DNA from 3 places in the Streptomyces sp. NPDC005648 genome. Region 1 is predicted to be linked to each of the others. Evidence: riboswitches for the same ligand, from Rfam matches in the RefSeq annotation. Region 1 holds a riboswitch; each other region holds the start of a gene.
The links. A riboswitch is a leader RNA that binds a small molecule or an ion and turns the genes downstream of it on or off. The one in region 1 is predicted to bind S-adenosylmethionine.
Positions count from the first base shown of each region.

Region 1 (7,481 bases):
CATCGAGTCCTGGGTCACCGGCGACAGGCGGGAGCACCACATCCTGGACCGCCCGCGCAACGCCCCGACGCGTACCGCGTTCGGTGCCGCGTGGATCTCCTGGTACTTCGTGCTCCTGGTCGGTGGCGGCAACGACATCTGGGCCACGCACTTCCACCTGTCGATCAACGCGATCACCTGGTTCGTCCGGGTCGCCTTCTTCGTCGTGCCGGTGCTGGTGTTCGTCGCCACCAAGCGGATCTGCCTCGGTCTGCAGCGCCGCGACAAGGACAAGGTGCTGCACGGCCGTGAGTCGGGCATCATCAAGCGCCTGCCGCACGGTGAGTTCATCGAGGTCCACGAGCCGCTCAGCCAGGAGGCCCTGCACACCCTCACGGCGCACGAGCAGTACAAGCCGGCCGAGATCGGCCCGACGGTCGACGAGAACGGCGTCGAGCGCAAGGTCAAGGGCTCCGAGAAGCTGCGCGCCAAGCTCAGCGAGGCGTACTACGGCGAGGAGTCCCAGATTCCGAAGCCGACCGTCGAGGAGTACAAGGAGATCACGAGCGGCCACGGCCACCACTGATCGCTGCGCTCGCCACAGCGCACCACAAGGGCCCCGTCCGGTGTTCGGACGGGGCCCTTGCCCGTGCCCTGAGCTGGATAGGGTGGGGACGCGCACACGGGATGCGCATTCTCTTCTACGACACCCAGGAGCGGCCGTATGAGCGCTGTGACCCCCGCTGGAGGCGACACCGCGGCGGCCCGTTCCTGGCCCGGGCTGCTGAACGGCCTGCTCGACGGCCGTGACCTCAGTGCCGACGACACGGCCTGGGCGATGGACCTGATCATGCGCGGCGAGGCGACCGACGCGCAGATCGCCGGCTTCGCGGTGGCCCTCAGGGCCAAGGGCGAGACGGTCGAGGAGATCACCGGTCTGGTCCGGACGATGTACGAGCACGCCAATGTGATCGAGGTGCCCGGCCGGACCGTCGACATCGTCGGCACGGGCGGTGACGGCGCCAAGACCGTCAACATCTCCACGATGTCGTCGATCGTCATCGCCGGCACCGGCGCGAAGGTCGTCAAGCACGGCAACCGGGCCGCGTCCTCCGCCTCCGGCGCCTCGGACGTGCTGGAGAAGCTCGGGGTCAATCTGAACCTCACGCCCCAGCGGGTCGCGGAGGTCGCCGAGGAAGCCGGCATCACCTTCTGCTTCGCCATCAAGTTCCATCCGGCGCTGCGTCATGTGGCCGCCGCCCGCGGCCAGTTGGGCATCCGCACCACCTTCAACGCGCTCGGCCCGCTCACCAACCCCGCCAGGGTGAAGGCGCAGGCGGTGGGCGTCGCCGATCCACGCCTGGCACCGCTCATCGCCGGTGTCCTGGCCGAGCGCGGCAACTCCTCCCTCGTCTTCCGCGGCGACGACGGCTTCGACGAGCTGACGACCACCGCCACGTCCCGGGTGTGGATCGTCCGCGACGGCAAGGTCACCGAGGAGTCCTTCGACCCGCGGGACGTCGGCATCGAGCTGGTGCCGGTGGAGGCGCTGCGGGGCGCCGACCCCTCGTACAACGCGGAGGTCGCGCTGCGTCTGCTGGACGGCGAGAGGGGCCCGGTCCGTGACGCCGTACTCCTGAACTCGGCGGCGGCTCTCGTGGCCCTCGACCCGGGGACCGGGACGCTGGCCGAGCAGCTCGGGGCCGGTATGGCGAAGGCGGCCGAGTCGATCGACTCCGGGGCGGCCAAGCGGGCGCTGGAGCGCTGGGTGGCGGCCAGCAACAAGTAGCCGTCGGTGGCCGCGGTCCCGTAATCCGGACACGAGTTGCGGGACCGCGATCACTTCACGTACGTTCCTTGTCAGGTCATGAGTGACAGTCATGAGGCCCCGGCCGACTGTCCGGCAACCCTCCGTCCGTGGCGGGGTGCCCCGGGTGAAGACCAGGCCGTAGGCAGCGAGGTCTACGGCAAGCGCGGGCCCCTCTCGAAACCAGGGGTCCTGGTCGTTCGAGGGAGTCTTCCGTGAGCAAGCGAATGCGATAGGGCCGCCGAGCCCCGCCTCTGCGTACCCCTTCTCACCCTCTTTCTTGCCGTACGGGAGTTCCCCATGTCTGTCTCCACCGCTGCCTCCACCCGCACCATTTGTTCCCCGCTGCCCGTTCTGGGCCGGGATGTCACCGTCCCGCTCGTCACGGGCGGCGAAGTCACCTACGCGGCCCTCGACTACGCGGCCAGCGCCCCCGCCCTGCAGCGCGTCTGGGACGACGTGGCCGCGTACGCCCCGTACTACGGCAGCGTCCACCGCGGCGCCGGCTACCTCTCCCAGCTCTCCACCGACCTGTTCGAGAACGCCCGCAGGACGGTCACCGAGTTCCTCGACTGCCGCCCCGACGACCAGCTGGTCTTCACCCGGTCGACCACCGACTCGCTGAACCTCCTCGCCGCCGCGCTCCCGGCCGGCTGCCAGGTCTTCGTCTTCGAGACCGAGCACCACGCCTCCCTGCTGCCCTGGAAGGACGCCCGGGTCACCTACCTCGACGCCCCGCGCACCCCGGAGCAGGCCGTCGAGACCCTGGAGCAGGCACTCGCCGCCCGTGACCCGCACGGCCCCGCCCTGGTCTGTGTCACCGGCGCCTCCAACGTCACCGGCGAGCTGTGGCCGGTGCGCGAGCTGGCCGCCGCCGCCCACGCGCACGGCGCCCGGATCGTCCTGGACGCCGCCCAGCTGGCCCCGCACCACCCCGTCTCCGTCCGTGACCTGGACGTCGACTGGGTCGCCTTCTCCGGCCACAAGCTGTACGCGCCCTTCGGCTCCGGTGTCCTGGCCGGCCGCGCCGACTGGCTGCGCGCGGCCGACCCCTACCTCGCGGGCGGCGGCGCCAGCCGCAAGGTCACCCGGCGCGAGGACGGGGGAGTGGACGTGGAGTGGCACGAGAGCGCGGCCCGCCACGAGGCCGGCTCCCCGAACGTCATCGGTGCCTACTCCATCGCCTCGGCCTGCAAGGCCCTCACCGAGGCCGGCTTCGACACGCTCGTCGCCCGCGAGCGGCATCTGATCCAGAAGGTGCGGGCGGGCCTGGCCGAGGTCCCGGAGGTGCGCGTCCTGTCCCTCTTCGGCGACGACGCCCCGCGCGTCGGTGTGATCTCCTTCGTCGTCGAGGGCTGGAACAGCTCGCACTTCGCCGCCGCCCTCTCCGCCGAGTACGGCATCGGCGTCCGCGACGGCCTCTTCTGCGCCCACCCGCTGGTCAGGACCCTGCTGGGCTCCGACCCGCAGACCCAGGGCGAGTGCGGTGCCCCCGAGGCGGCGCCCGGCGAGAAGTCCCTCAACGCCATCCGCGTGAGCTTCGGCGCCGGCACCCCCGACGAGCACGTGGAGCGGTTCGTGAACGCCGTCAAGGAGCTGGTGGCGGATGGCGCGAAGTGGCGCTACCGGACCGAGGACGGCCGCTGCGTCCCGGCGGTCTGACCCGCCGTACGTCTTCTGACGTATACGCTCCCCCTCGGCAGCCGGACGCTTGACAGGGGGAGCACGGGTGGAGGCGCTGCGCGCGAGGGATCCGCGGCGGATCGGACCGTACGAGGTACTGGGCAGACTCGGTGCGGGCGGCATGGGCGAGGTGTACCTCGCCGAGGCGCGGGGAGGTCCCCGGCTGGCCGTGAAGGTGGTGCGGGCCGAGCACGCGGAGGACCGCACCTTCCGGGCCAGGTTCCGCCAGGAGGTACGGGCCGCGCAGTCCATCGGCGGGGCGGGCACCTACACCGCCCGGGTCGTCGACGCAGACACCGAGGCCGAACGGCCGTGGATGGCGACGGAGTTCGTCGACGGGCCGAACCTGCGGGACGCCGTCCTCGACCACGGCGCCCTGCCCGAGCGGGCGGTACGGCTGCTCGCCGGCGCCCTCGGCGAGGCACTCGCCGCGATCCACGCCAAGGGGATGATCCACCGGGACCTGAAGCCCTCCAACATCCTGCTGGCACCGGACGGCCCACGGGTCATCGACTTCGGGATCGTACGGGCCCTGGAGGCGACCGCGCTGACCAACACCGGGGCGGTCGTCGGCTCGGTCGGCTATGTCTCGCCCGAGCAGATCCGCAACGGCGCCGAGGTCGGCCCGCCCAGCGACGTCTTCTCCCTCGGCGCGGTGCTCGCCTACGCCGCCGCGGGCCGCGAGCCCTTCGGCGAGGGCCAGGACTCGGTGATCCTGCTCCGCATCCTGACCCGCGACTTCGACCTGTCGGGCGTCCCGGAGAGCGTCCGCGGACTGGCCGAGGCCTGTCTGCGGGAAGACCCCGCCGACCGGCCGACCCCGGCCGGGGTGGCCGAGTCCGCCGGCCACACCGCGGCCGCCCTGCGCGAGAACCTGCTCCCGGGCTGGTACACCACGCCCGCGCCACCCGCGCCGGACCCCGCCGAGGACACCACGGCGACGCCCGCGCCGGGCCCCGCGCCGGCCACCGAGCGCTGGCTCCCGGAGCACCGCTCGACCGAGCGCCACAGCCGGGTCGAATACCCCGCCCCGACGACCGTCACCGACGCGGCGGCTCCCCGCCCCGCGGCGGACGGCCCGGCCCCGATCACCGTGACGGACCTGGCGGACGGCGGCGCCCCGGACGTCGGAACTCCCTCGCGCCGGGGCCTGTTGAGGCTCCTGGTGGGGGGTGCCGTCGTGGGCGCGGGGGTCGGGACCGGGGGGTGGCTGTGGCTGCGGGACCAGAACGGCGGGGCACGGTCGGGGTCGGCCGGTGATCCGCCCGGGACGTCCGTGTCGACGTCCCGCTCGCCCTCCGCGTCACTGCCCGCCGGGGTGAGCTGGACGTATGGCGTGGGCGGGCTCGGTGGGCGCGCGGGCGGGCGGCACGGGGCGTGTGTGGCGCTGTCGCCCGCCGGAGACCTGGTGTACATCGGGGGCGCGGACGGTTCGCTGCACGCCGTGACGCCCGCCGGGAAGAAGCTGTGGTCCGTCGACCTGGGCGGCCCGGTGATGCCGCCGCTGGCCACCGCCGACGGGGCGTACTGCCTGCTGGAGAACGGGGGCGAGGCGGCGTCGAAGCTGTGCGCGGTCGGACCGGACGGAAAGGTCCGCTGGACCAGGAAGATCACCGGATCCGGCGGCAGCCAGTTCCCCGTGGCCGCGGGTGACCTGGTGCTGGTCGCGAGCGGTACGGCGGACGCGGGCGCCGTACGGGCCTACACCGCCGGGGGCGACGTCCGCTGGTCGGCGCAGACGACCTTCGGGCCCACCAGCGAGCCGACGGTGGCGGGCGGTGTGGCGTACGTCGGCACGTTCGGCAACGTCGTCGACGCCCTCGACGTGAAGGACGGTAACCGGCTCTGGTCGGCTCCGGTCGGCGGCGACGCCGGCCGTCCGACCCTGGTCGGCCGCATCCTGCTGGTGGGGGCGAGCGGCGAGATCCCCCTGCACGGCGTCAACCTCAGCGGGACGACCGTCTGGAACGCCGACAACGAGGACGCGGGCGGCCGGCGGTACTTCACCTGTGTCCGCCTCGGTGATCTCGCGGTCACCACCGACCAGGGCCGGCTCGCCGCGATCGACCCCTCGAACGGGAGGACGAGGTGGGCCTTCGACGGCTCACCGGCCGGATCGGACCACAGCGACCCCGCCGTCGCCGGGAACCACGTCTACGTCCGCCTGGGCGGCGCCCTCCACGTGCTGGACCAGACCGGCAAGCAGCGCCACAGGCTCGCCCTGGGCGACCTCGGCTCCGAGGACGGCGTCCACAGCCCCGTGGTCCACGGCGAGCGCGTCTACATGGCGACCGCCGAGGGGATCGCCGCCCTGGACGTGAGCGGCTAGGGCAGCCCTAGCTGTCCAGGCCGATCGCGAACGCTGCCTCCAGGTCGTGCTGGGAGTACGTGCGGAAGGCGACGTGTGTGTCCGTGGCCTCGACGCCCGGGATCTTGCTGATGCTGCCCGGGATGACCTCCGCGAGGTCCTCGTGCTGCTTCACCCGGACCATGGCGATCAGGTCGTAGGTCCCCGTGACGGAGAAGACCTCGCTGACGGACTCCAGCGCGGCGATGCGCTCCGCGATCTCGGGGATCCGGTCCACGCTGGTCTTGATGAGGACGATCGCGGTGATCACGGCTGGTTCTCTCCCTCGGGGGCCGGAGCTGGGGCGGGCCTCACTCTAGTCGTACGGCGGAGACGGGCCCACGCGAAGGCGAAGCCCAGGCCGAAGCCCACCAGGTGGGCCAGATAGGCCACGCCGGGGCCCTGGGGCGCCCGCCCGGCCGCCAGCCACTGCAGGGACGCCCAGAACGGCAGCACCACCCACGCGGGGAACCGCAGCGGGAGGAAGAAGAGGAACGGGAGCAGGCTTGTCACCCTGGCCCCGGGGAAAAGGTAGAGAAAGGCGCCCAGGACCCCGGAGATCGCCCCGGAGGCGCCGACCAGCGACTGCTCGGAGGCGGAGTTGGCGGCCGCGTACCCCAGCAGGGCCAGGTAGCCGCAGCCGACGTAGAAGAGGGTGAACCGGACGCGGCCCATCCGTTCCTCGGTCATCACGCCGAAGACATAGAGGAAGAGCATGTTGCCCAGCAGGTGCACCCAGCTGCCGTGCACGAAGAGGGCCGTGAGGGGGGTCAGTGCGGCACCGGGGGAGCCCTCGAAGAGCTCGGCGGGGACCACGCCCCAGCGGTGGAAGTACGCGCGCTGGGCGGCGAGGAGCGCGTCTTTGGAGCCGTAGGCCGGGTTCAGGCCGGCGGCGGGGCCGACGACGAAGATCAGACAGCACAGGGCGATCAGTGCGTAGGTCACGGGCGCCGAGGGGCGCCGGATCGCGTTGCCGAGGGTCACGCTCCAGTTGCCGATCATGAACACAGAGCATGACGTAACAGGACGCAAGCGAACAGACCGCCTCGCCGCCATGGACGGACGGGCGGCGAGTCACCGCCAGGCCGTAGGGTTACGGCCACACGCTCCAGGGAAGCTGGCGCGTCACGGACACTGGATGGAAAGAGCACAGTCACGATGACGGTTCCCCTGCCGACCGACACGACGCGCTGGCGCTGCACGCTCTGCGGCAACCTCACGCGTTTCGACGTGACGCGCTCCTCGAAGGTCGTCGAGTACGTCCACCTCGACCTGGCCGGAGAGCCGAAGGTGGAGGAGCGCGAGGTGGTCAGTGAGACCATCGAGTCGGTGCGCTGCCGCTGGTGCAACGCGGTCGATCAGGTGGAACTCGTGGACAGGCCGGGCGCCGACTCCTGACAGGGGCGGCCCCGCACAGGTGATGGGGTGTGACGGATGGTGGAGACACAAGGCGGGGGGCCGGGCGACGGCGCCGCCGAGGTCCTCGACCGTCCGCTGCCCGACGGCGTGCGCAGACGGGTCGTGCAGATCGTCTCCGACGGTTTCGGCGGGCTGACCGTCGCCGAACTGCCCGCACAGCTCAGGCAGTACGCCCGCTTCGCCCCCAACCGGCGGGCCAAGTTCGCCGGGAACGCGATGGCTTCGGCGTTGGAGAGCGATCCGCTG
Region 1 covers NZ_JBEXCS010000011.1:4,174-11,654, forward strand. Annotated here, with positions in the region: gene ABZT17_RS08765 (cytochrome bc complex cytochrome b subunit) at 1-565, shown strand, start outside; gene trpD (anthranilate phosphoribosyltransferase) at 704-1,768, shown strand; SAM riboswitch class IV at 1,843-1,959, shown strand; gene ABZT17_RS08775 (aminotransferase class V-fold PLP-dependent enzyme) at 2,087-3,448, shown strand; gene ABZT17_RS08780 (serine/threonine-protein kinase) at 3,516-5,798, shown strand; gene ABZT17_RS08785 (Lrp/AsnC ligand binding domain-containing protein) at 5,806-6,087, opposite strand; gene ABZT17_RS08790 (rhomboid family intramembrane serine protease) at 6,084-6,818, opposite strand; gene ABZT17_RS08795 (hypothetical protein) at 6,975-7,214, shown strand; gene ABZT17_RS08800 (NYN domain-containing protein) at 7,251-7,481, shown strand, end outside.

Region 2 (7,481 bases), on a different contig from region 1:
CATGACGTCCAACATCGGCTCCGAGGCACCCCTGTCCTGTCCGGAGGCCCGCTGACCGGGAGGGGGCATCGCATGTGACGGAAGTGACACGTGTGACCCATGGGGGGAGTGGCCGTCCACCGGGCTGTCCGCGATGCGGGACGGCCCTCTTGACGCCGCCCCGACCTCGATCGACACTCCAGTTGGGGAATCCTAGTGAACAGGTAGGGAAAAGCATGAGGCGCCTTGAACCGGTCACCGTACGAGCGGGCCGTTCGCCTCTCCTTCTCACCTCCCGCCGTCATATCGACCTGCAGCGCGTCTGCAGCGCGATCCGGTTCCAGGGCTGAGCCGCGCCCATCCCGCGCCGACGGCGTCCCCGTGACGTTCACCCGTCCGGCGCGCACCGGGTGAGCCCTGCTCCCTCGCCCGACGTCGCTTCCGCCGCGTGTACGTCCGCGCCCGCTCCCGGGGAGAGTCATGACCGTCACACCGCTGGCCGCCCACGCGTCCAACAGGCCCACGCCCGCCTTCCGGGGGCGTATCGGCCGGGACGCGCGCAGTGGCCACTACGCCGTTCCGGGCCGTTACCGGCTCCATCTGTCGACCGCGTGTCCCGACGGTCTGCGCATCGCCGTCGTGCACAGCCTGCTCGGGCTGGACACGGTGTGTCCGGCGACCTTCCTGTCCGCCGTCCCCGACTGTCCCGAGGGCGGCCACTCGGCCCTGCGTCCGCTGTACGAGGCGAGCGCGCACCGCTACACCGGCCCGGCCAAGGCGCCGGTGCTCAGCGACGACTGGTCCGGACGGATCGTCAGCACCCACGCCCCGGACATCATGCGCGACCTCGCCCGCCGGTTCGGCGGCGACCGCCTCTCGCTCTACCCGTGCGGCGCGGAGTCGGAGATCGAGGCGGTCGAGCGGATGTGCGCGGAGGGCATCGAACAGGCGGCGCAGCGGGCCGGATCGGTCGGCGGGGAGCCAGTGGTATGTCACACAGCACTGGACACACTGCTGGAAACCCTCGGTGCCCTCGAACGCTGGCTCGACGGGCGCACGTACATGATCCGCGACGAACTCACCGCCGCGGACGTCGAGTTGTGGACCGCGCTGGTCCAGCTCGACACCGTGCACCGCAACCACCTGGACGCCTCCGCCGTGCAGCGCATCGCCGGCCATCCCACCCTGTGGGCCTACGCCCGGCGTCTGGCCGCCCACCCGGCCTTCGGTGCCCACCTCGACCTCGACGGCATCGCCCGCCGCCACCACGCCCGCTGCCAGGGGCTGGAGGCCGCCGGAGCCGCCGTCCAGATCCTGGACTGGGCGGCCCACGCCGCCTGTTAGCCGTTCCACCTGGTGGACCGGCGTTGACATCCGTTCGGGCAGTTGTCTTAATTGCCACTCAGAACGGTCATGAGTGTCAGCGACAAGCCCTGGCTTGCTGACCGGCAACCCTCGCGCCGCGGTGGGGTGCCCCAGGTGACGACCGGACCGACGACGTTTCGGTAAGCGCGAGGCCCACAAGGGCCGGAAGAGTGACGGTGACGCCATGTACGCAGCCCCCAGGACGGCCGTACGCCGCCCTCAGGGCTGCGTACGGTGGCACATGAACCTGCTCGTCGCCGATCGCAGCGTCGACCTTCTCCGCGTGAACAGCGCACTGTGTACCGCACCGGGCCGTGCCCGCTGTCGGGGCTGACACCTCCCCTCAGCCCCGCACCCCCTGACCGACACCGCCCGAGCGGTGTGCCGTCGCCCTCCCCGCCCCCGGTGCCCCCGCGAACCCGTGCGCTGAACCAGCCGTAGCAGCGTGCGTCCGACGTGGTCTCCGGGACGTCCGACTCCGCCGGAGCCCACCATGAGTGAACCCCCTGGCACCGCTGTGTCCCTCGCCGAGGCACCGCCCGCCGACGCCCCGTCAACACCCCTGGCGGCACAGCGAGTTCTGCCGCTGCGCCGTCCCGGCCGGTGGATCGCCACCGCCGTGGTCGTGGTCCTCCTGGCCCAGTTCGTGCACGGGCTGGTGACCAACCCCTTCTACCAGTGGGACCGCTGGGGTTACTGGTTCCTGCGCCCCACCATCCTCGACGGCCTGCTGATCACCCTCCAAGTCACCGCCTACAGCGCCGTGTTGGGACTCCTCGGCGGTGTACTGCTCGCCCTGGCCCGGCTGTCGAGGAGCCCGGTGCTGCGCGCGGTCAGCTGGACCTACGTCTGGGCGCTGCGCTCGATCCCGCTCATCGTGGTGCTGATCTTCCTCTACAACTTCAGTGCCCTGTACAAGACGTTGAGCGTCGGCATCCCCTTCGGGCCGGCCTTCTTCTCCTTCGACGAGTCGAGACTCGCCACCGACATGGTCGTGGCCGTCATCGGCCTCAGCCTCAACGAGGCCGCCTACGCGGCCGAGGTGGTACGCGGCGGCATCCTCTCCGTCGACCAGGGCCAGCACGAGGCGGCCGCGGCGCTCGGCCTGCCGAAGGGCTACCAGTTCCGGAGAATCGTCTTCCCGCAGGCGCTGCGCTCGATCATCCCCAACTACGTCAACCAGCTCATCGGCCTGATCAAGGGCACCTCACTGGTCTTCTACGTCTCCCTGCTCGACCTGTTCGGCTCCGCGCAGACCATGGGCTCCACCTACCCCGGCGACATCGTGCCGCTGCTGCTGGTCGTCACCGTCTGGTACCTGATCCTGACCAGCGTCGTCTCCGTCATCCAGTTCTACGTCGAGCGGCACTACGCCCGCGGTGCCACCCGCAGCCTGCCGCCGACACCGCTGCAGAAGCTCCGCACGGGTCTCACCGACCTGCGGGCCCGCATCCGCCGGGAGGCCGCCGTATGACCGCCGACACGCTCAACGCCCTGGCGGACGTCGAGGCCGCCACGGTCGAGGTGCACGACGTGCACAAGTGGTACGGCACCCACCGGGTACTGGACGGCGTCGACCTGACCGTCCGCCCCGGCGAGGTCACCGTGATCCTCGGCCCCTCCGGGTCCGGCAAGTCGACCCTGCTGCGGGTCATCAACCACCTGGAGAAGCCCGAGATCGGCCACGTCAGCATCAACGGCGAGCTGATCGGCGTGAAGCGCCACGGCGAGCGGCTGAAGGAACTCAGCGAGCGGGCCATCCTCACCCAGCGTGGCCGGATCGGCTTCGTCTTCCAGAACTTCAACCTCTTTCCGCATCTGACCGTCCTGGACAACGTGGCCGCGGCCCCCGTCGCCACCGGCCGCCTCGGCAGGGCCGAGGCCCAGGACCTCGCCCGCGAACTCCTCGACCGGGTCGGCCTCGCCGACAAGGCCGGCGCCTACCCGCGCCAGCTCTCCGGCGGTCAGCAGCAGCGCGTCGCCATCGCCCGTGCCCTCGCCCTGCGCCCGGGTGTCATCCTCTTCGACGAGCCCACCTCCGCGCTCGACCCCGAGCTCGTCGGCGAAGTCCTCGCCGTCATCAAGGACCTGGCGTCCACCGGCACCACGCTCGTCATCGTCACCCACGAGATCGGTTTCGCCCGCGAGATCGCCGACCGGGTCGTGTTCATCGACGGCGGACGGATCGTCGAGCAGGGCACGCCCGCCGAAGTCCTCGAACGACCGCGGCACGAGCGCACCAGGGACTTCCTCAGCAAGGTCCTCTGACCGCCGCCGCACCCCCGACCTCCCCCCACGCCACTCCTCTCTCATCACTCAGCGACAAGGAACGGCCATGTCTACCCACTTCACCCGACGCAGCCTGATACGCGGCATCACCGCGGCGACCGCCGTCGCCTCCCTGGCCACCGGGCTCGCCGCCTGCGGTGGCAACAGCGACGCGGCCACCTCCACCGACTCCGCCGCCAAGACCGGCGAGGTCGTCGTCGGCCAGGTCTCCAACGGCGCCGCCAAGCAGACCTCCATCAAGGTCTCCGAGGTCAAGTCCATCAGCGCCGAGCTGCCCGCCGCCTTCAAGAAGAGCGGCAAGCTGGAGATCGGCATCGGCGCCCTGCCGGCCGGCTTCCCGCCGCTGGCCTACGTGGGCAGCGACCAGAAGACCCTCACCGGCGCGGAGCCCGACTTCGGCCGCCTGGTCGCCGCGGTCCTCGGCCTCAAGCCCGAGGTGAAGAACTCCACCTGGGAGAACCTCTTCGTCGGCATCGACAGCGGCAAGGTCGACGTGGCCTTCTCCAACGTCACCGACACCGAGGAGCGCAAGAAGAAGTACGAGTTCGCCTCCTACCGGCAGGACAACCTCGCCTTCACGGTGCCGCAGAAGAGCACCTGGAACTTCGACGGCAACTACGAGAACCTCGCCGGCAAGACGGTCTCCGTGGGCTCCGGCACCAACCAGGAGAAGATCCTCCTGGAGTGGAAGGCCAAGCTGGCCAAGGAGGGCAAGAAGCTCAACGTCAAGTACTTCCAGGACAGCAACAGCACCTACCTGGCCCTGTCCAGCGGGAAGATCGACGCCTACTTCGGCCCCAACCCCGGTATCGCCTACCACAACCGCCAGGTCGCCAACACGCCCAACGCCACACGTACCGCGGGTACCTACTCCGGCGCCGGCGCGAGCCTGCAGGGCCTGATCGCGGCCACCGCTAAGAAGGACAGCGGCCTCGCCAAGCCCCTCGCCGACGCCATCAACTACCTGATCAAGAACGGCCAGTACGCCGAGTGGCTCAAGGCGTACAACCTCTCCAACGAGGCCGTCGCCAAGTCCGAGGTCAACCCGCCCGGACTGCCGCTCGACAACTCCTGACCACCGCGCCCCGGGGACTCCGCCGCCGCTCCGCGGTGGAGTCCCCGCGCCGGACACCCGAGCCGCACACCGGAGACCGCCACACCATGTCCGTCATCGCCCTCGACGCCGCCTCCTCGCACCTCCTGGACAACCCCGCCTGGGCCGCGCTGACCGGCCCGCACGCCCGCTTCGCCGAACTCCCCCACTCTCGAATTCGCTCGAGCGGGGGGACCCCCATCGCCCACGCCGTCCGCTACCAGCAGGACGTGGCCCCTTTCCACGCCCTCTCCGACGAGGACGACCCGCGCGCCTGGGCCGACCTCGCCGCACTCGTCGGCCCCGGCGGCACCGCCGCGGTGCGGGGCGTGACCGAGGCGGCCGAGGGTTGGGAGATCGTGCGCACAGGGCACGGCGTCCAGCTCGTGGACACCGCCCTGCGTGCCGAGCCCGACCCCGAGGCCGTACGGCTCGGCCCCGACGACGTGCCCGAGATCCTCGACCTGGTCGCCCGCACCGAGCCGGGCCCCTATCTGCCCCGCACCGTCGAACTGGGCACCTACCTCGGCATCCGCCACGAGGGGCGGCTGATCGCCCTGGCCGGTGAGCGACTGCACCCGCCGGGCTGGACGGAGATCAGCGCCGTGTGCACCGACCCCGCCCACCGCGGCCGGGGCCTGGCCACCCGTCTGGTCCGCGCGGTCGCCGCCGGCATCAAGGAGCGCGGCGAACGCCCCTTCCTGCACGCCGCGGCCACCAACGCGGACGCGATCCGGCTGTACGAGTCGATCGGGTTCACTCTGCGCCGCCATACCGTCTTCTCGCTCGTCCGGAACACCGGAGCGGCCGTCCTGGAAGAAACGGCATAGCCGTGCGGTTGTCCTTGTCGAAGGTGATGTATCGAGTGGAGGTGGGCCCGATGACACGTGTACGGCGTGCCGTCCGCCTCCACACCCGGCCCCACATCGACCTCCAGCGCGTGGCCGGCGCCCTCTGTTGCTCCTGACCCGTTTCCCCTCCGCCGGCCCACCTCCTCGCGGCCCCGGCGATCTCGTACGGACCTCCAGGAAGGCACCCTCGTGTCCTCGACTCCCTCTTCACATCTGCACCTCGCCGTGGCCCTCGACGGCACCGGCTGGCACCCCGCCTCCTGGCGCGAGCAGGTTGCCCGCCCCCGGGAACTGTTCACCGCCGGATACTGGGCCGACCAGGTCGCCGAGGCCGAGCGCGGGCTGCTCGACTTCGTCACCCTGGAGGACGGACTCGGCCTCCAGTCCTCGGACTACGGCGAGTTGGACGGCCGTACCGACCAGGTGCGCGGCCGTCTGGACGCCGTACTGATCGCGTCCCGTATCGCGCCCCTCAGCCGGCACATCGGCCTGGTGCCGACGGCAATCGTGACCCACACCGAGCCGTTCCACATCTCCAAGGCGATCGCCACCCTTGACTACGTGAGCACCGGCCGGGCCGGTCTGCGGGTCCAGATCTCCGCCCGACCGCATGAGGCCGACCACTTCGGCCGCCGCACCTTCCCGCCGATCGACCTGCGCGAACTGCAGAGCCCGGCCGGACAGGAACGGCTCACCGACCTCTTCGACGAGGCCGCCGACTACGTCGAGGCCGTCCGCCGGCTCTGGGACAGCTGGGAGGACGACGCCGAGATCCGGGACGTCGCCACCGGCCGCTTCATCGACCGCGACAAGCTGCACTACATCGACTTCGAGGGCAAGCACTTCAGCGTCAAGGGCCCCTCCATCACCCCGCGCCCGCCCCAGGGTCAGCCCCTCGTCACCTCCCTCGCCCACCAGACCGTCCCCTACCGCCTGGTGGCCCGCCAGACCGACGTCGGCTACGTCACCCCGCAGGACTCCGACGACGCCCGCGCGATCGTCGCCGAGATCCGGACCGAACAGGAGGCGGCCGGACGCGCCGGCGAACTCCTGCACGTCTTCGGCGACCTGGTGGTCTTCCTCGACGAGGACCAGGCCGCCGCCGAGGACCGCCGCGCCCGCCTCGACGCCCTCGCGGGGGAGCCGTACACCAGCGACGCACGCGTCTTCGCCGGTACGCCCGCCCAACTCGCCGATCTGCTCCAGGAGTTCGCCGAATCGGGACTGAGCGGCTTCCGGCTGCGGCCCGCCGTCGCCGGACACGACCTGCCGGCCATCACCCGCGGCCTGGTCCCCGAGCTCCAGCGCCGGGGCGCCTTCCGCACCGCCTACGAGGCCGACACCCTGCGCGGCCTGCTGGGCCTGCCCCGCCCCGCCAACCGCTACGCCGCCGCCACCGCCTGAGCCGGAAGGACCGCACCCACCATGAGCAAGCCGCAGAAGCAGATCCATCTGGCCGCGCACTTCCCGGGCGTCAACAACACCACCGTGTGGAGCGACCCGAAGGCCGGCAGCCACATCGAGTTCAGCTCCTTCGTGCACTTCGCGCAGACCGCCGAACGCGCCAAGTTCGACTTCCTGTTCCTTGCGGAAGGACTCCGCCTGCGCGAACAGGGCGGGAAAATATACGACTTGGACGTCGTCGGCCGACCCGACACCTTCACGGTCCTCGCCGCGCTCGCCGCCGTCACCGAGCACCTCGGTCTGACCGGCACCATCAACTCCACCTTCAACGAGCCCTACGAGGTGGCCCGCCAGTTCGCCAGCCTCGACCACCTCTCCGGCGGCCGCTCCGCCTGGAACGTCGTCACCTCCTGGGACGCCTTCACCGGCGAGAACTTCCGCCGCGGGGGCTTCCTCCCGCAGGAGCACCGCTACTCCCGCGCCAAGGAGTTCCTGGCCAC
Region 2 covers NZ_JBEXCS010000005.1:54-7,534, forward strand. Annotated here, with positions in the region: gene ABZT17_RS04075 (AAA family ATPase) at 1-55, shown strand, start outside; gene ABZT17_RS04080 (putative leader peptide) at 216-329, shown strand; gene ABZT17_RS04085 (glutathione S-transferase C-terminal domain-containing protein) at 460-1,323, shown strand; SAM riboswitch class IV at 1,389-1,497, shown strand; gene ABZT17_RS04090 (amino acid ABC transporter permease) at 1,838-2,818, shown strand; gene ABZT17_RS04095 (amino acid ABC transporter ATP-binding protein) at 2,815-3,612, shown strand; gene ABZT17_RS04100 (ABC transporter substrate-binding protein) at 3,680-4,708, shown strand; gene ABZT17_RS04105 (GNAT family N-acetyltransferase) at 4,795-5,556, shown strand; gene ABZT17_RS04110 (putative leader peptide) at 5,607-5,693, shown strand; gene ABZT17_RS04115 (LLM class flavin-dependent oxidoreductase) at 5,767-6,981, shown strand; gene ABZT17_RS04120 (NtaA/DmoA family FMN-dependent monooxygenase) at 7,003-7,481, shown strand, end outside.
Region 2: linked by a shared signal. The riboswitch ahead of ABZT17_RS04090 (amino acid ABC transporter permease) and the one ahead of ABZT17_RS08775 (aminotransferase class V-fold PLP-dependent enzyme) in region 1 are both predicted to bind S-adenosylmethionine.

Region 3 (7,481 bases), on a different contig from region 1:
GCGCGTACTCCCCCTCCGGCTGGTCGCGGATCATGCCGATGTGCCAGATCTGCGGCACGATCGCGCCGCCCTCGGCGTGCACGGCCTCCACCACCTTCGACCAGGCCGCCCCCCGCTCCGGTCCGTGCAGCCGCGGGATGCCGTCGAACTCACCGGCCGAGGCGTGGTCGACGTACACGCCCTCGGTGACGATCAGCCCGACCCCGGCGGCGGCCCGGCGCGCGTAGTACGACACCACGTCCTCGCCCGGCACTCCGCCCGGGGAGAACTTGCGGGTCATCGGCGCCATGACGACGCGGTTGGGGACGGTCAGGCCGCCCACGGTGAAGGGGCGGGAGAGAAGCTCGGCGGCGCGTGTCGCGGTGGGGGTGGCGGTCATGCCAAGTGGCTTTCCCCGCACGGGACTTGCGAACACACGCGCGAGGGCGGCACCCCCGGCGGGAAGCTGGGGATACCGCCCTCGGCAAGGACGTCGATCAACCGCGCGGGCCGATCGCCGATCAACCGGAACCGGTCGATCAGAAGTCCATGTCACCACCCGGCATACCGCCACCGGCGGGCGCGGCGGCCTTCTCCGGCTTGTCGGCGATGACGGCCTCGGTGGTGAGGAACAGCGCGGCGATGGAGGCGGCGTTCTGCAGCGCGGAACGGGTCACCTTCGCCGGGTCGATGATGCCGGCCTTGACCAGGTCGACGTACTCACCGGTCGCGGCGTTCAGACCGTGGCCCGGGGTCAGGTTGCGGACCTTCTCCACCACGACACCGCCCTCGAGGCCGGCGTTGACGGCGATCTGCTTCAGCGGGGCCTCGAGCGCGATGCGCACGGCGTTGGCGCCGGTCGCCTCGTCACCCTCCAGGTCCAGCTTCTCGAAGACGGAGGACGCCTGGATGAGCGCGACGCCACCACCGGCGACGATGCCCTCCTCGACGGCCGCCTTGGCGTTGCGGACGGCGTCCTCGATGCGGTGCTTGCGCTCCTTGAGCTCCACCTCGGTGGCGGCACCGGCCTTGATGACCGCGACACCGCCGGCGAGCTTCGCCAGGCGCTCCTGCAGCTTCTCACGGTCGTAGTCCGAGTCGCTGTTCTCGATCTCGGCGCGGATCTGGTTGACCCGGCCCGCGACCTGCTCGGAGGAGCCGGCACCGTCGACGATGGTGGTCTCGTCCTTGGTGATGACGACCTTGCGGGCCTTGCCCAGGAGGTCCAGGGAGGTGTTCTCCAGCTTGAGACCGACCTCCTCGGAGATGACCTCGCCGCCGGTGAGGATGGCGATGTCGTTCAGCATCGCCTTGCGGCGGTCGCCGAAGCCCGGGGCCTTGACGGCGACGGACTTGAAGGTGCCGCGGATCTTGTTGACGACCAGGGTCGACAGGGCCTCGCCCTCGACGTCCTCAGCGATGATCAGCAGCGGCTTGCCCGACTGCATGACCTTCTCCAGGAGCGGGAGCAGGTCCTTGACGGAGCCGATCTTGGAGTTGGCGATCAGGATGTACGGGTCGTCGAGCGACGCCTCCATCCGCTCCATGTCGGTGGCGAAGTACGCCGAGATGTAGCCCTTGTCGAAGCGCATACCCTCGGTGAGCTCCAGCTCCAGACCGAAGGTCTGGGACTCCTCGACGGTGATGACGCCTTCCTTGCCGACCTTGTCCATGGCCTCGGCGATGAGCTCGCCGATCTGGGTGTCGGCGGCGGAGATGGAGGCCGTGGAGGCGATCTGCTCCTTGGTCTCGACATCCTTCGCCTGCTCGAGCAGGGCACCGGAGACGGCCTCGACGGCCTTCTCGATACCGCGCTTGAGGGCCATCGGGTTGGCGCCGGCGGCTACGTTGCGCAGGCCTTCCTTGACGAGGGCCTGGGCGAGAACGGTCGCGGTGGTCGTACCGTCACCGGCGACGTCGTCCGTCTTCTTGGCGACTTCCTTGACCAGCTCGGCGCCGATCTTCTCGTACGGGTCCTCGAGCTCGATCTCCTTGGCGATGGAGACACCATCGTTGGTGATCGTGGGGGCGCCCCACTTCTTCTCGAGGACGACGTTGCGGCCCTTGGGGCCGAGCGTCACCTTCACGGCGTCCGCGAGCTGGTTCATGCCGCGCTCGAGGCCGCGCCGCGCCTCCTCGTCGAACGCGATGATCTTGGCCATGTGAAGTGGTCCCTCCAGGACTGGGGGTGATTCCTTCGGACCGCGCCCGCGCCCGCGACGGACGGCTCGCCGACCCGTGGGTTCCTTGCCCCACCCGGCCTGCGGGCCTCACCGACCCGGTCCTTCTTTGTCACTCTCACCTTCAGAGTGCTAACGCCAATGATTAGCACTCGGGGTAGGCGAGTGCAAGCGGCTCTCGGGATCGGCCGGGTCTCGGGCGGGGCCGTGACGGGTCCCGGCGGGTGCCCCCGGGCATGCCGAAGGGCTCGTAACCCATGACTCCCCATGGGATACGAGCCCTCCGAAGAAGAACAGAAGAACGACGCTGTTACTGCCCGGCGCGTGCTTCAGCCGGTCGCCAGGCGAACCATGTCCGCCTGCGGCCCCTTCTGACCCTGCGAGATCTCAAAATCGACCCGCTGGCCCTCTTCCAGGGTGCGGTACCCGTCCATCTGGATGGCGCTGTAGTGGACGAAAACATCCGCACCACCGTCGACCGCGATGAAGCCGTACCCCTTCTCCGCGTTGAACCACTTGACGGTGCCCTGAGCCATGCCTAACTCCCCTATTACTGGCCCTTGCACAGATCCGCACTTCGCGGATCCGGGTCAGACCTCACCCCCCACGGTTTGGGGGCGTGCGCCGGAACGCGTCGACCGCGGCCGAATGTATCTGTCCAACTGCCGTCTGCAACAGGTCAATCGGACGAGAATTCTGGACGGAAGGGGTCCGGAATGTAGTGAGAATTCGCCCGAATTCAGGGCAAGTCGGGCCCCATAAAACGCGCATAAGCCACAAAAGACGTGCACACTTTGGCTACTTCTCATCGCATCCGGAGACGGTACTCATATGCGTCCGGCATACGGAAAGCAGCTGGTTCCCCAACTGTACCGTGCTCAACCATGCAGAATTGCCCCCTCCGGTTCTCTCACGGAGGGGGCAATTCGATGAACTCTTGGTAACCGGCGTTACCGACGGTAATAATCGGGGCGGCCGGTATGCGCGCTCAGCCGCCGGCGACGGCCGGGATGATCGACACGCCCGCACCGTCCGGGGTGGCCGTCTCCAGCCCCTGCTCGAACCGCACGTCGTCGTCGTTGACGTACACGTTGACGAACCGGCGCAGCTTGCCCTGGTCGTCGAGGACGCGCGCGGCGATACCGGTGTGGTTCTTCTCCAGGTCGGCGATGACCTCGGCGAGGGTCCCGCCCTCGGCGGTCACCTCGGCCTGTCCGCCGGTGTAGGTACGCAGGATGGTCGGAATGCGGACGGAAACGCTCATGATGCGAGGCCAGCCTCTCGGAAGGAGTCGAGGTTCGGACGGATGGTCGCGGTCAGGCCGGTGTCGGAGGCCACCGCGTCCAGGGTCTTGAGGCCGTCGCCGGTGTTCAGCACGACCGTGGTCAGGGTCGGGTCGAGGAGACCGTTCTCGATCAGCTTCTTGGTGACACCCACCGTCACGCCACCCGCCGTCTCGGCGAAGATGCCCTCGGTGCGGGCCAGCAGCTTGATCGCCTCGACGACCTGCTCGTCGTCGACGTCCTCCACCGCGCCGCCGGTGCGACGGGCGATGTCCAGGACGTACGGTCCGTCCGCCGGGTTGCCGATGGCCAGCGACTTGGCGATGGTGTTCGGCTTCTGCGGGCGGACCACGTCGTGCCCGGCCTTGTAGGCCACGGACACCGGCGAGCAGCCCTCCGCCTGGGCGCCGAAGATCTTGTACGGCCTGTCCTCGACGAGCCCGAGCTTGATCAGCTCCTGCAGCCCCTTGTCGATCTTCGTGAGCTGCGACCCGGAGGCGATCGGCACCACCAGCTGGTCGGGCAGCTTCCAGCCCAGCTGCTCGCAGATCTCGTAGGCCAGGGTCTTGGACCCCTCCGCGTAGTAGGGCCGCAGGTTGACGTTGACGAAGCCCCAGCCCTCGCCGGCCGGGTCGCCGATCAGCTCGGAGCAGAAGCGGTTCACGTCGTCGTAGTTGCCCTCGATACCGACGAGCTCGCCGCCGTAGACCGCGGCCATGACGACCTTGCCCTGCTCCAGGTCGTGCGGGATGAAGACGCAGGAGCGGAAGCCGGCCCGCGCGGCGGCGGCGCCGACCGCGCCCGCGAGGTTGCCGGTGGAGGAGCAGGAGAGGGTGGTGAAGCCGAAGGCACGCGCGGCCTCGATGGCCTGGGCGACGACCCGGTCCTTGAAGGAGTGCGTCGGGTTGCCGGAGTCGTCCTTCACGTACAGACCGCCGGTGACGCCGAGCTCACGGGCGAGATTGTCGGCCTTGACCAGCTTGGTCCAGCCGGGGTTGATGTTCGGCTTGTCGGCCACGTCCGCCGGGACGGGCAGCAGCGGCGCGTAACGCCAGATGTTCGAAGGTCCCGCCTCGATCTGCTTGCGGAGCTCCTCGGTGTCGTATGCCGAGAAGTCGTACGCGATCTCGAGCGGGCCGAAACACTCCTCGCAGGCGAAGACCGGACCGAGCGGTACCCGGTGACCGCATTCGCGGCAGCTCAGTGCCGCGGCGGGTCCGAGGTCGACGGTCGTGGAGTCCGTGGTGCTTGCAACAGTCTGCGCAGCCATGTGAGGCGAGGCCCTTTCTCCTCATCTTCCTCACGACGCATCTCGCCGTGAGACGGATTTGGCACCTTCCCTAGCCGGGAGCCTCGCGGAACGATCAGCATTGATCTACGAGAGCCGACTGGAGGGTTGCCGGGGCTTCATCGGGCCGTATCCCTCTGCCCCTCTGGATGAGCGGTATTCGGTTGTCGGTTCAATGACCTCGGACATGCGATGGTCATCGACGTTGTTCAAGACTGTAACCGAAGGCCAGGAGAGTTGAGAGAGTCGTCCGAACCGCGAGACACAAGTGAGGAGCCGCCTACGTGCTGGAAGAAGTCGAGCGCTGGCTGAGCACCCGCTCCTGGTCCGTCACCGATCGCCCGCTCCACCAGATCCTGGCCGCGAAACAACGCTCCGGCCAGTCGGTCTCCGTCGTCCTGCCCGCGCTCAACGAGGAGGAGACGGTCGGCGACATCGTCGCCGTCATCCGCCATGACCTGATGCAGCAGGTGCCGCTGGTCGACGAGATCGTCGTCGTCGACTCCGGGTCCACCGACCGTACGTCCGAGGTCGCCTCGGCGGCCGGCGCGCGGGTCGTCCACCGCGACGACATCCTGCCCCGGCTCCCGGCCGTCCCCGGCAAGGGCGAGGTCCTGTGGCGCTCGCTGCTCGTCACCACCGGGGACATCGTCTGCTTCATCGACGCGGACCTGAAGGAGTTCTCCTCCGACTTCGTCTCCGGGATCGTCGGCCCGCTGCTCACCGACCCCGGGATCGACCTGGTCAAGGGCATGTACGACCGCCCGCTCGGCGGCGCGAGAGGCCAGGGCGGCCGGGTCACCGAGCTCATGGCGCGCCCGCTGCTCAACATGCACTGGCCGCAGCTGGCCGGTTTCGTCCAGCCCCTCGGCGGTGAGTACGCGGCCCGCCGCTCCCTGCTGGAACAGCTGCCGTTCCCCGTCGGCTACGGCGTCGAGCTCGGCATGCTGATCGACGCGCTGCATCTGGTCGGCCTCGACGCGCTCGCCCAGGTCGACGTCGGCGTGCGCAAGCACCGGCACCAGGACGGACAGGCGCTGGGCCGGATGGCCGCGGCGATCTACCGCACGGCCCAGCTGAGGCTGGCCCGCGGACATCTCATCCGTCCCTCCCTCACCCAGTTCGAACGGGGCGAGGACGGCTTCGAGCCGCGCACCTACTCCGTGGACACCGAGGAGCGGCCGCCGATGGCGGAGATCGCGGAGTACGCCTCCCGTAAGGTCGCCTGATCTCCGCACGGAGGGGTCTCACCCGCTGTATACGGCGCACCCGCAGAGCGCAACCAAACGTTTGAGCGTTTACGGGCCGGGCTAGGTTGAGGCGTATGGCTTCCACGCACGGTGCTGTCCATCAGGTGCTGGTCGCGTCCAACCGCGGCCCGGTCTCGTACGTCGTCCAGGAGGACGGCTCGCTGACCGCCAAGCGCGGCGGCGGCGGGCTGGTCTCCGGTCTCTCCGCGATCGGGCCGGACGCGGGCGCGCTGTGGGTGTGCTCGGCGCTCAGCGACGGCGACCGCGAGGCGGTGCGGCGCGGGATCGGCGAGGACGGCGTGCGGATGCTGGACATCCCGGCCGATGTGCACGCGGACGCGTACAACGGCGTCGCGAACTCGGTCCTCTGGTTCGTCCACCACATGCTGTACCAGACACCGCTGGAGCCGGTCTTCGACGCGGAGTTCCGCCGGCAGTGGGAGTCGTACGAGGCCTACAACCGGGCCTTCGCCGAGGCGCTGGCCGAGGAGGCGGGCGACGGGGCGGCGGTCCTGGTGCAGGACTACCACCTGTGTCTCGTCCCCGGCATGCTGCGGGAGCTCCGCCCCGACCTGCGGATCGGGCACTTCTCGCACACACCGTGGGCGCCCGCGGAGTACTTCGCCCTGCTGCCCGACGACATCCGCAGGCAGCTGGTCCTGGGCATGCTCGGCGCGGACCGCCTGGGTTTCCTGACCCACCGGTGGCGGTCGGCCTTCGTCTCCTGCGTCCAGGCGACGGACGTCGAAGCGGTTACCCGGATGGCCCTGTCCGGGGTGCCCGAGGCCTTCCAGCACGTCCCCGGCTGGAAGGGGCCCGGGCACCGGACCTGGCTCGGCGTCCACGGCCTCGGCGCCGACGCGGAGTTCCTGCACGCGCGCTCGCACGAGGCGGACGTCGAGGAGCGTATGCGGGCCCTGCGCGAGGAGATCGGCGCGGGCCGCAAGGCGATCGTGCGGGTGGACCGGACCGAGCTGTCCAAGAACATCGTGCGCGGGCTGCTGGCGTACCGGCAGCTCCTCGACGACCACCCGGAGTGGCGCGAGCGGGTCGCGCACGTGGCCTTCGCCTACCCCTCCCGTCAGGACCTCGCCGTCTACCGGGACTACACGGCGGAGGTGCAGCGCCTCGCGGAGGAGATCAACTCCCAGTACGGTACGGCGACCTGGACCCCGGTCGTGCTGCACGTCAAGGACGACTTCGCACGCTCCCTGGCGGCCTACCGGCTGGCCGACGTGGCACTGGTCAACCCGATCCGGGACGGTATGAACCTGGTCGCGAAGGAGATGCCGGTCGTCTCCGACGAGGGGTGCGCGCTGGTGCTGTCGCGGGAGGCGGGGGCGTTCGAGGAGCTGGGCAAGGACGCGGTCGTGGTCAACCCGTACGACGTGGTGGAAACGGCGCGGGCGCTGCACGCGGCGCTGAGCATGCCGGTGGAGGAGAGGGCCGAGCGGACGAAGCGACTCGCTGCCGCGGCGACGGCGCTGCCTCCGGCGCAGTG
Region 3 covers NZ_JBEXCS010000028.1:35,218-42,698, reverse strand. Annotated here, with positions in the region: gene ABZT17_RS18365 (NADH:flavin oxidoreductase) at 1-379, opposite strand, end outside; gene groL (chaperonin GroEL) at 519-2,141, opposite strand; gene ABZT17_RS18355 (cold-shock protein) at 2,489-2,695, opposite strand; gene ABZT17_RS18350 (MoaD/ThiS family protein) at 3,148-3,423, opposite strand; gene thrC (threonine synthase) at 3,420-4,712, opposite strand; SAM riboswitch class I at 4,731-4,886, opposite strand; gene ABZT17_RS18340 (glucosyl-3-phosphoglycerate synthase) at 5,015-5,959, shown strand; gene ABZT17_RS18335 (trehalose-6-phosphate synthase) at 6,055-7,481, shown strand, end outside.
Region 3: linked by a shared signal. The riboswitch ahead of thrC (threonine synthase) and the one ahead of ABZT17_RS08775 (aminotransferase class V-fold PLP-dependent enzyme) in region 1 are both predicted to bind S-adenosylmethionine.